Regions from separate parts of the Kineococcus terrestris genome, predicted to be linked through region 1. Evidence: riboswitches for the same ligand, from Rfam matches in the RefSeq annotation. Region 1 holds a riboswitch; the other holds the start of a gene.
The links. A riboswitch is a leader RNA that binds a small molecule or an ion and turns the genes downstream of it on or off. The one in region 1 is predicted to bind S-adenosylmethionine.

Region 1 (4,561 bases):
CCCCAGCCGCGAGCCGCCCGCGGCGCGGGCCGCCTCCACGACGCCCGGGTCCACCGAGACGAGGCTCTGCTCGACGATGCGCGCCACGGCGAACGCGGCCGCCAGGGAGATCGCGAAGGTCACGGCGTTGTTGCCCACGGTTGTGCCGACGGCCAACCGCGAGAGGGGGGCGACGGCGGCCAGGAAGATGACGAACGGGATGGGCCGCACCACGTTCACCAGCAGGCCCACCACGGCGAACACCGCGCGGTTGCCCAGCAGGTTGCCCGGGCGGGTGGCGTACAGGGTCAGGCCGATGCCCAGGCCCAGCACGCCGGAGAACACCATCGAGACGAGCGTGATGAACAGCGTCTCCCAGATGGCGGTCCGGTAGACGTCCAGCGTCGCGAGGAAACCGTCCACGTCACTCCTCCTCGTCGACGCGCACGCCGGCGCCGCGCAGGGCGGCCACGGCCGCGTCCGCGGCACCGGGCGGGCCGGTCAGCTCGTACGTGAGGGAACCGATGCGCCGCTCGCGGATCTCCCCGATGCCGCCGTGCACGAGCTCGGCGCTCACGCCCGCGTCGCGCAGGACGCCGTCCACGCGCGCCAGCAGCCCCGGCTCCTCGGTGATCTGCACGGACACCAGCCGGCCCGGGTGGTTGGCGCGCAGGCGCTCCAGCACGTCGGCGTCGGGCCGGTCGTGCAGGGCGCTGCGGACGAACCGCTTGGCGGCCGCCGAGGTCGGGGAGGTGAACACGTCGTACACGTCGCCGACCTCGACGACGCGGCCGTGCTCCATGACCGCGACGCGGTCGGCGATCTGGCGCACGGCGTCCATCTCGTGGGTGATGACGACGACGGTGACGCCCAGCTCGCGGTTGACCCGACGCAGCAGGGACAGCACCTCGGTGGTGGTCTCCGGGTCCAGCGCGCTGGTGGCCTCGTCGGCCAGCAGCAGCGGCGGGTTCGTGGCCAGGGCGCGCGCGATGCCGACGCGCTGCTTCTGCCCGCCGGACAGCTGCTCGGGGTAGGCGTGGGCGCGGTCGAGCAGGCCCACGAAGTCCAGCAGCTCGGCGACCCGGGCGTCGTGCTCGCGCCGGGGCACGCGCGCCACCTTCAGCGGGTAGGCGACGTTGCCGGCCACGGTGCGGGAGCGGAACAGGTTGAACTGCTGGAAGATCATCCCGATGCGCTGCCGGGCGCGGCGCAGGTCCCTCTCCCCCAGCGTGGTCAGGTCCTGCCCGGCGACGACGACCCGGCCGCCGGTGGGGGGCTCCAGCGCGTTGAGCAGGCGCACGAGCGTGGACTTGCCGGCGCCGGAGTAGCCGATGACGGCGAGGACCTCGCCCTGCGCCACCTCGAGGGTGACGTCGTCCACGGCGCGGACGACGTCACCCCCCGGGCGCCGGTAGTGCTTGGAGACACCCTCCAGCGAGACGATGGCGGCCATCTCAGCCCTGCGCCGCCCGGGCGTCCTCCTCGATGGCGGCCAGCTGCTCCTGCAGGGTCGCGGCGTCCACGTCGCGGACCACGCCGCCGGGGTAGTCCTGCGAGAAGGCCTCCAGGACGGCCGGGTCGTGGAACAGGGCGGCCAGGTCCAGGTAGGTCTGGTCGTCGGCGTCCTCGGCGCGGGTGACGAACAGGTTCACGTACGGGGCGGCCTCGGGGCTCTCCGGGTCGTCGGCGAAGACGACGTCCTCGTCGGCCAGGTCCGCGCTGGTCGCGTAGTTGTTGTTGACGATCGCCGCCGCCACCGAACCGCTCTGCAGCGCGTTGGCGGTCTGCGAGGCGTCCAGGGACACCAGCTCCACCCGCGAGTCCTCCACGTCCTGCAGGTCGGAGAACGGCGTGCCGCCCTCGCGCAGGGTCAGCAGGCCGGCGGCCTGCAGCACGAGCAGGCCGCGGGCCTGGTTGATGGCGTCGTTGGGCAGCGCGACCTGGGCGCCGTCGGGCAGCGCGTCGGCGCTGTCGGCGGTGGTCGAGTACAGCGACAGCGGGTAGACGGCCGTGGCGCCGATGGGCTGCAGGTCGTCGCCGGCGTCGACGTTGTAGTTCGCCAGGTACTGGGTGTGCTGGAACTGGTTGATGTCCACCTCGCCCTGCGACAGCGCCGGGTTGGGCAGGCTGTAGTCGGTGAAGTTCACCAGCTGCACGTCCACGCCGAGGCGCTCGTCGGCCAGCTCGGTGTAGGTGCGCCAGAACGGCAGCGCCTGGTCGGACACGCCGATGCGCACGGTGCGCTCGCTCGCCGCGGTGGTGGCCGAGCCGCCGCCGCGGGTCAGCAGGACGCCGACGACGACCGCCACGACGACGACCGCGGCGACGATCCCGGCGATCAGCGGGGTGCGGCTCCTGGGCTTGTCGGGCAGGGAGGGGGTGGTGCTGCTCACGGTCTTCTCCTGGGGTCGGCGCCGTCCCCCGCAGTGGCGACGACGTCGTTGGGCCGCAGGACAGCTGGTCCGTCGAGGACCGGTTCACACGCTTGCGGGGCGACCCCGCCGGGCTTCCACCTGGGGCACCCCACCGCGGACGAGGGTTGCCGGTCAGCAAGCCAGGGCTTGTCGCTGACGCTCGATGCCGTGCAGGACAGTAGGCAGGCGCCGCTCACGCGGTCAAATCGGCGCTGAGAACCTCGCGGCGAGCGCGCGGGGAGGCTCCGCGGGGACCGCGGCGGACGGTGTTCAGGCGCGCTGGACGGCGTCGGCGAAGGCCGCCCAGCTGAGCAGGGCGCACTTGACCCGGGCGGGGTAGCGCGCCACCCCGGCCAGCGCGACGCCGTCGCCGAGGACCTCCTCGTCGCCGGTGTCGGCGCCGCGGCTGGTGAGCATCGCCTGCATCGCCGTGCGCACGGCCAGCGCCCGCTCGAGCGGCTGGCCGACGACGAGCTCGTGCAGCACCGAGGCCGAGGCGCGGCTGATGGAGCAGCCCTCCGCCTCGAAGGAGACGTCGCGCACGACCTCCCCGCCGGGCGCGCCGGCCAGGTCCAGGCGCAGCGTCACCTCGTCCCCGCACACGGGGTTCACGTGGTGCACCTCGGCGGAGAACGGCTCGCGCAGGCCGGCCCCCTGCGGGTGCTTGGAGTGCTCGATGATCAGCTGCTGGTACAGGTCCATCAGGCGAACACCTCCCGCGCGCGGTGCAGCTCGCGCACCACGGCGTCCACCTCGGCGGCGGTGTTGTACGGGCCGAAGCTGACCCGCGTGGTGGCGGCCAGGCCGAGGGCGCGGTGCAGCGGCCAGGCGCAGTGGTGCCCCGTGCGCACGGCGATGCCGGCGTCGTCGAGGACCTGCCCGACGTCGTGCGGGTGCACGCCCTCGACGGCGAAGGAGACCAGCGAGGTGCGCTCGGCGGCCGCGCGCGGGCCGACCACCCGCACCCACGGCAGGTCGTCCAGGGCGTCGAGCAGGCGGGCGGTCAGCGCGCGCTCGTGGGCCTCCACGCGCGCCATCCCCCAGCCGGTGAGGTAGTCGACGGCCGCGTGCAGGCCGACGGCCTGCGCGGTCATCGGCACGCCGGTCTCGAACTTCTGCGGCGGGGGCGCGAACGTGGAGCCCTCCATCCGCACCGTCTCGATCATCGAGCCGCCGGTGAGGAACGGCGGCATCGCCTCCAGCACCTCCCCGCGCCCCCACAGGACGCCGATGCCGGAGGGGCCGAGCATCTTGTGCCCGGAGAACGCGGCGACGTCCACGCCGAGGGCGGGCAGGTCCACGGGCAGGTGCGGGACGGACTGGCAGGCGTCCAGGACGCTCAGCGCCCCGGCGGAGCGGGCGGCGGCCACCACCCGCGGCACGTCGGTGAGGGCGCCGAGCACGTTGGAGGCGTGGGTGACGGCGACCACGCGGGTGCGCGGGCCCACCAGCGCCTCGAGGGCGTCCAGGTCCAGGTGGCCGTCCTCGCGCACCCCCGCCCAGCGCAGCACGGCGCCCGTGCGCAGGCACAGCTCCTGCCAGGGCACGAGGTTGGCGTGGTGCTCGGCCTCGGTGACGAGCACCTCGTCGCCCTCGCGCAGCACGAACGCCGGGTCGACGGGCCGGGCGGAGCGCTGGGCCAGCGCGGTGGCGGTGCTGAAGGCGTGCGCGACGAGGTTCAGCGACTCGGTCGCGTTCTTGGTGAGCACGACGTCGGCCGGGCGCGCGCCGACGAAGCCGGCCACGGCGGCGCGGGCTCCCTCGAAGGCGTCGGTGGCCTCCTCGGCGAGCTGGTGGGCGCCGCGGTGCACGGCGGCGTTGCGCTGCTCGTAGAAGTCGCGCTCGGCGTCCAGGACCTGCCGCGGCTTCTGCGAGGTGGCGCCGGAGTCCAGGTAGACCAGCGGCCGGCCGTCGCGGACCGTGCGGGCCAGGACGGGGAAGTCCGCCCGCAGGCGGGCGACCTCGTCGTCGGTGAGGGGTTCCGCGACGGTGCCCGTCGTGGTCCCCGCGCTCGTCGTGCTGGCCGTCGTCACCGCTGCTCCCCGTCCGCCGCCTCGCCGTCCACGGTACGCGCCGCGGGGACCGGCAGGCCGAGGTGGTGGCGCAGCGTGGGGCCCTCGTAGGCGGTGCGGTGGGCGCCGCGCTCCTGCAGCAGCGGGACCACCCGG
Region 2 (4,561 bases), on a different contig from region 1:
GGCGGCGATCCAGCGGGGGTCGGCCTCGCGCAGGCGCTGCGCCAGGTCGGCGCCGTCGACGGTGCGGGCCAGGACGACGACGGCGGCGACGGTGACGGCGAGGACCAGCAGGCGCCCGGCGACCGTGGCCAGGCGGCGGCGCGTCACCGGGCGGACGGGGGCGGTGCGGGCGGGACCGGGCGGGCGGGGCGCGCCCTCACGGCAGCCGCAGCTGCGGCAGCTGCAGCAGCATCCACGGGCTGAACGGGCGCGGGTCGCGGGCGACCTGCGCGCGCAGCTCGGCGACGTCGACCCAGCGCCAGTCGCCCACCTCCAGCGGGGAGGGCGCCAGCGGCGCACCGGGGTCGGCCAGGGAGGCGGTGAAGACGGGGCACACCTCGTTCTCCACCGTTCCGTCGGCCATCACGGCGCGGTAGCGGAAGTCGGGCAGGGCGGCGGCCACGGCGGTGACGTCGGCGCCCAGCTCGTCGCCGGCGCGGCGCAGCACCGCCTCGGCGGGGCTCTCCCCGGGGCCGGGGTGGCCGCAGAAGGAGTTCGTCCACACCCCGGGCCAGGTCTTCTTGGCGTCGGCGCGCCGGGTGAGCAGCGTGCGGCCGGCCCCGTCGAGCACCCAGCAGGAGAACGCCAGGTGCAGGGGGGTGTCGGCGTGGTGGACCTCCGCCTTGGGGGCGGTGCCGCACGGCGTGCCGTCCTCGGCGAGGAGGACGACGAGCTCGGCGGCGGCGGTGCCCGCCACGTCGGTGGTCCCGGTGGTCGCGCTCACCGGGGCACCGTACGTGGCGGGGCGCCGTCCGCGCGAGGAGGCGCTCGGGAGGCTCAGGCGGGGACCGGCTCGGTCGCGGTGCGCACGGCCTCGTCCAGCTCGGCGCCCAGCTGCAGGTCCTCGCCGTCGACGAGGCGCTGCTCCAGCTCGCGCACGCGCGGGACGACGAGCTCGCCCCACGCCTCGATGTCCTCCTTGACGTGCAGGAACCCGAGCAGGAGCAGGTCGACGCCGACGAGGCGGTAGGCCAGGACGCGGCGGGCGACCTCGTCGGGGGTGCCGACCAGGCCGGTGCGGAAGCCGTCGTTGTACTGCACGAGGTCGCGGAAGGAGCTGTCCGACCACATGCCCTTGCGGTCCCGCGTGGCGTTGCCGGCCTCCTGCACGGCGGCGCGGAACCCCTCGACCTTGGTGGCGTCGGCCTTGGCGACGATCTCCTCCAGGACGGCGACGGCCTCCTCGCGCGTGTCGCGGACGACGGCGAACCCGTTGAGCCCGAAGCGGATCGAGCGCCCGGCCAGCGCGGCCTGGGCCCGCACGTCGCGCACCTGCTCGGCGGCGCCGGCGATCGACTTGCCGTTCATGAAGTACCAGTCGCTGACGCGGCCGGCCATGGCCTGCGCGGCGGTGGAGTTGCCGCCCTGGAACAGCTCCGGCTGCACGGCCGGCTGCGGGCGGAAGGTGATGTCGCGCGCGGAGAAGTACTCGCCCCGCTGCGAGTAGCCGTCCTGCGACCACACGCCGCGCAGCAGGCGGATGAACTCCTCGGACTGCCGGTAGCGCTCGTCGTGCTCGGGCCAGTCGACGCCGAGCTGCACGGCCTCGTCCTTGAACCAGCCGGAGACGACGTTCAGCGCGAGCCGTCCGCCGGTGAGGTCCTGGGCGGTGGCGGCGAACTTGGCGAGCACGCCGGGGTGCCAGAAGTACGGGTGCACGGCCGCGATGACCTTCAGCCGCTGCGTGGCCAGCAGCAGCGCCAGCGAGAAGGAGGTGGACTCGTGCTGGGCGTCGGCGCCGTAGGAGGCGAGGTAGCGCACCTGGGTGAGTGCGTACTCGAAGCCGGCGCGCTCGGCGGCGCGGGCGACCTCGACGTTGTACGCGGGGTCGTGGCTGGTGCGCTGCTCGATCGTGGAGACGACGAGGCCGCCGGAGACGTTGGGCACCCAGTACGCGAACTTCACGGGCGCGGGGGCAGGGCTGACGGACATGCTCACTCCCATCGGTCCTGGCGGTAGCACCCCCACGGGGTTGCTGCGACGTCGTCGAGCCAGGTCTCTCGGTCGCTCTGGATGGTCCCGGAGAGCGTACCCGCGTCAGCGGGCGTACGGGAGCAGCCAGGCCAGCCCGGCGCAGCCGGCGGCCAGCACCAGCAGGACGGCGACGTCCACGGCGCGCGAGCGCACGGCCAGCGCCCCGGCCACCCGCACGGGCAGGACCAGGCGCAGGACGGCGGCCAGGGCCAGGTCGGCGGCCAGGACGATCCCGCCGGCGGTGGCGCCGGCGACGAGCGTCACGAGCAGGGCGAGCGCCGCGCCGGCGACGAGGGCGCCGAGGACGGCGGCGCCGGGCGGGCGGGGGGTGCCCGCGGCGGCGGTCTGTCGGGTCCGCTGCGGCACGGCGCCAACCCTACCGAGCCGGGCGCGCCGAGCGGGGCGGGCGCGGGCCCGGGTGCGCGCCCGGCGGCCGCGGGCGAGGGTGGCCGGGTGAGCGGGCGGGGAGCCGGGGACGGACGGCTGGAGCGGTACGAGCGCACGGGCGCGGCCGGGCGGCTGGTCTTCGACGTGGACGACTCCGGGCCGGTGGGCGCGCCGGCGGGCGGGCTGTCGAGCGGACCTGGCCACGAGCCGGTGGTGTGCCTGCACGGCTTCCCCGCCGACCGCACGTCGTGGACGGAGGTGGCCGGGCTGCTGGTCCCGCACGGGCTGCGGGTGCTGCGCCCGGACCAGCGCGGGTACTCCCCCGGCGCGCGCCCGGCGGGCCGGCGCGCGTACGCGCTGGACGAGCTGGTCGGCGACGTGCTGGCGCTGCTGGACGCGGTGGGCGCGCGCCGCTGCCACCTGGTGGGGCACGACTGGGGCGGCGCGGTGGCGTGGCGGGTGGCCGCGCACCACCCGGACCGGGTGGCGTCGCTGACGGCGGTGTCCACGCCGCACCCGGCGGGCCTGCCGGGGCGCAGCCCGGCGCAGGTGGCGCGCTCGTCGTACGTGGGGTTCTTCCAGCTGCCGCGCGTGCCGGAGGCGCTGCTGGGCGGAGACCGGTTGCGGCGGCGGCTGGAGGCCACGGGGCTGCCGCCCGCGCACGCGCAGCGCTACGCGGTGCGCGCGGCCGAGCCGGGGGCGCTGAGCGCGTGGCTGGGCTGGTACCGGGCGCTGCCGTGGGCGGGGCGGGCGACCGGGCCGGTGCCCGCGGACGTGCCGGTGACGTTCGTCTCCGGCGCGCGCGACCCGTTCTTCGCCCGCTCCTCGGTGGCCGGGACGGGCGCGCACGTGCGCGGCGCCTACCGGCACGTGACGGTGGACGGCGGGCACTGGCTGCCCGAGCGGCACGCGGGTGTGGTCGCCGAGGAGGTGCTGCGCGCGGTCCGCGGGGGCTGAGCCCCGCGGACCGCGCGCGTCCGCTCAGTGCGCGAAGTGGCGGGCGCCGGTGAAGTACATCGTCACGCCGGCGGCGGCCGCGGCCTCGACGACCTCGGCGTCGCGGATCGAGCCGCCCGGCTGCACGAGCGCGCGCACCCCGGCGTCCAGGAGGATCTGCGCGCCGTCGGCGAAGGGGAAGAACGCGTCGGAGGCCGCGACCGCGCCGCGGGCGCGCTCGGCGCCGGCGCGGGAGACGGCCAGGCGGCAGGAGTCGACGCGGTTGACCTGGCCCATGCCGACGCCGACGGAAGCGCCGTCGCGGGCCAGCAGGATCGCGTTGGAGCGCACCGCGCGCACCGCGCGCCAGGCGAACGCGAGGTCGGCCAGGGTGCGCTCGTCGGCGGGCTCGCCGGCGGCCAGGGTCCAGCCGGCCGGGTCGTCGCCGTCGGCGTCGAGGCGGTCCAGGTCCTGCACGAGCACGCCGCCGGAGACCCAGCGCCACTCGGCGCCGCCGCGCCCGTACCCCTCGGGCAGCTGCAGCAGACGCACGTTCTTCTTCTCCCGCAGCACCTCCAGCGCCTCCGGCTCGAAACCGGGGGCGACGACGACCTCGGTGAACACGGGCGCGACCTGCTCGGCCATCGCGCGGGTGACGACGCGGTTGGCGGCGATGACGCCGCCGTAGGCGGAGACGGGGTCGCAGGCGTGCGCGGCGGCGTGCGCGGCGGCGACGTCCTCGCCGACGGCGATCCCGCACGGGTTGGCGTGCTTGATGACCGCCACGGCCGGGGCGTCGTGGTCGAAGGCGGCGCGCAGGGCGGCGTCGGCGTCGACGAAGTTGTTGTACGACATGGCCTTGCCGTGCAGCTGGACGGCCTGGGCGATGCCGGGCGCCGACGTCGGGTCGACGTAGACGGCGGCCCGCTGGTGGGGGTTCTCGCCGTAGCGCAGGACGTCGGCGCGCTCCAGCGCCACGCCGGTGACGGCGGGCCAGCCGGCGTCGGCGTCCTCGAAGGTCTGCTCGGCGAACCAGCCGGCGACGGCGGTGTCGTAGGCGGCGGTGTGCGCGAACGCGGCCGCGGCCAGGCGGCGGCGCTGGGCGAGGTCGAAACCCCCGGCGCGCACGGCGTCCAGGACGTCGCCGTAGCGCGCGGGGTCGACGACGACGGCGACGCTGGGGTGGTTCTTCGCCGCGGCGCGCACCATGGACGGCCCGCCGATG

Region 2: linked by a shared signal. The riboswitch ahead of sfnG (dimethylsulfone monooxygenase SfnG) and the one ahead of AB8M62_RS08420 (MetQ/NlpA family ABC transporter substrate-binding protein) in region 1 are both predicted to bind S-adenosylmethionine.

What each region holds. Positions count from the first base shown of each region.
Region 1 is NZ_JBEUEI010000011.1:7,515-12,075, reverse strand. It holds gene AB8M62_RS08430 (methionine ABC transporter permease) at 1-402, opposite strand, end outside; gene AB8M62_RS08425 (methionine ABC transporter ATP-binding protein) at 404-1,432, opposite strand; gene AB8M62_RS08420 (MetQ/NlpA family ABC transporter substrate-binding protein) at 1,434-2,372, opposite strand; SAM riboswitch class IV at 2,456-2,561, opposite strand; gene sufU (Fe-S cluster assembly sulfur transfer protein SufU) at 2,664-3,095, opposite strand; gene AB8M62_RS08410 (aminotransferase class V-fold PLP-dependent enzyme) at 3,095-4,426, opposite strand; gene AB8M62_RS08405 (NtaA/DmoA family FMN-dependent monooxygenase) at 4,423-4,561, opposite strand, start outside.
Region 2 is NZ_JBEUEI010000033.1:13,264-17,824, reverse strand. It holds gene AB8M62_RS16715 (lysylphosphatidylglycerol synthase transmembrane domain-containing protein) at 1-147, opposite strand, end outside; gene idi (isopentenyl-diphosphate Delta-isomerase) at 197-763, opposite strand; gene sfnG (dimethylsulfone monooxygenase SfnG) at 817-1,971, opposite strand; SAM riboswitch class I at 1,977-2,059, opposite strand; gene AB8M62_RS16700 (DUF3017 domain-containing protein) at 2,077-2,379, opposite strand; gene AB8M62_RS16695 (alpha/beta fold hydrolase) at 2,467-3,357, shown strand; gene purH (bifunctional phosphoribosylaminoimidazolecarboxamide formyltransferase/IMP cyclohydrolase) at 3,382-4,561, opposite strand, start outside.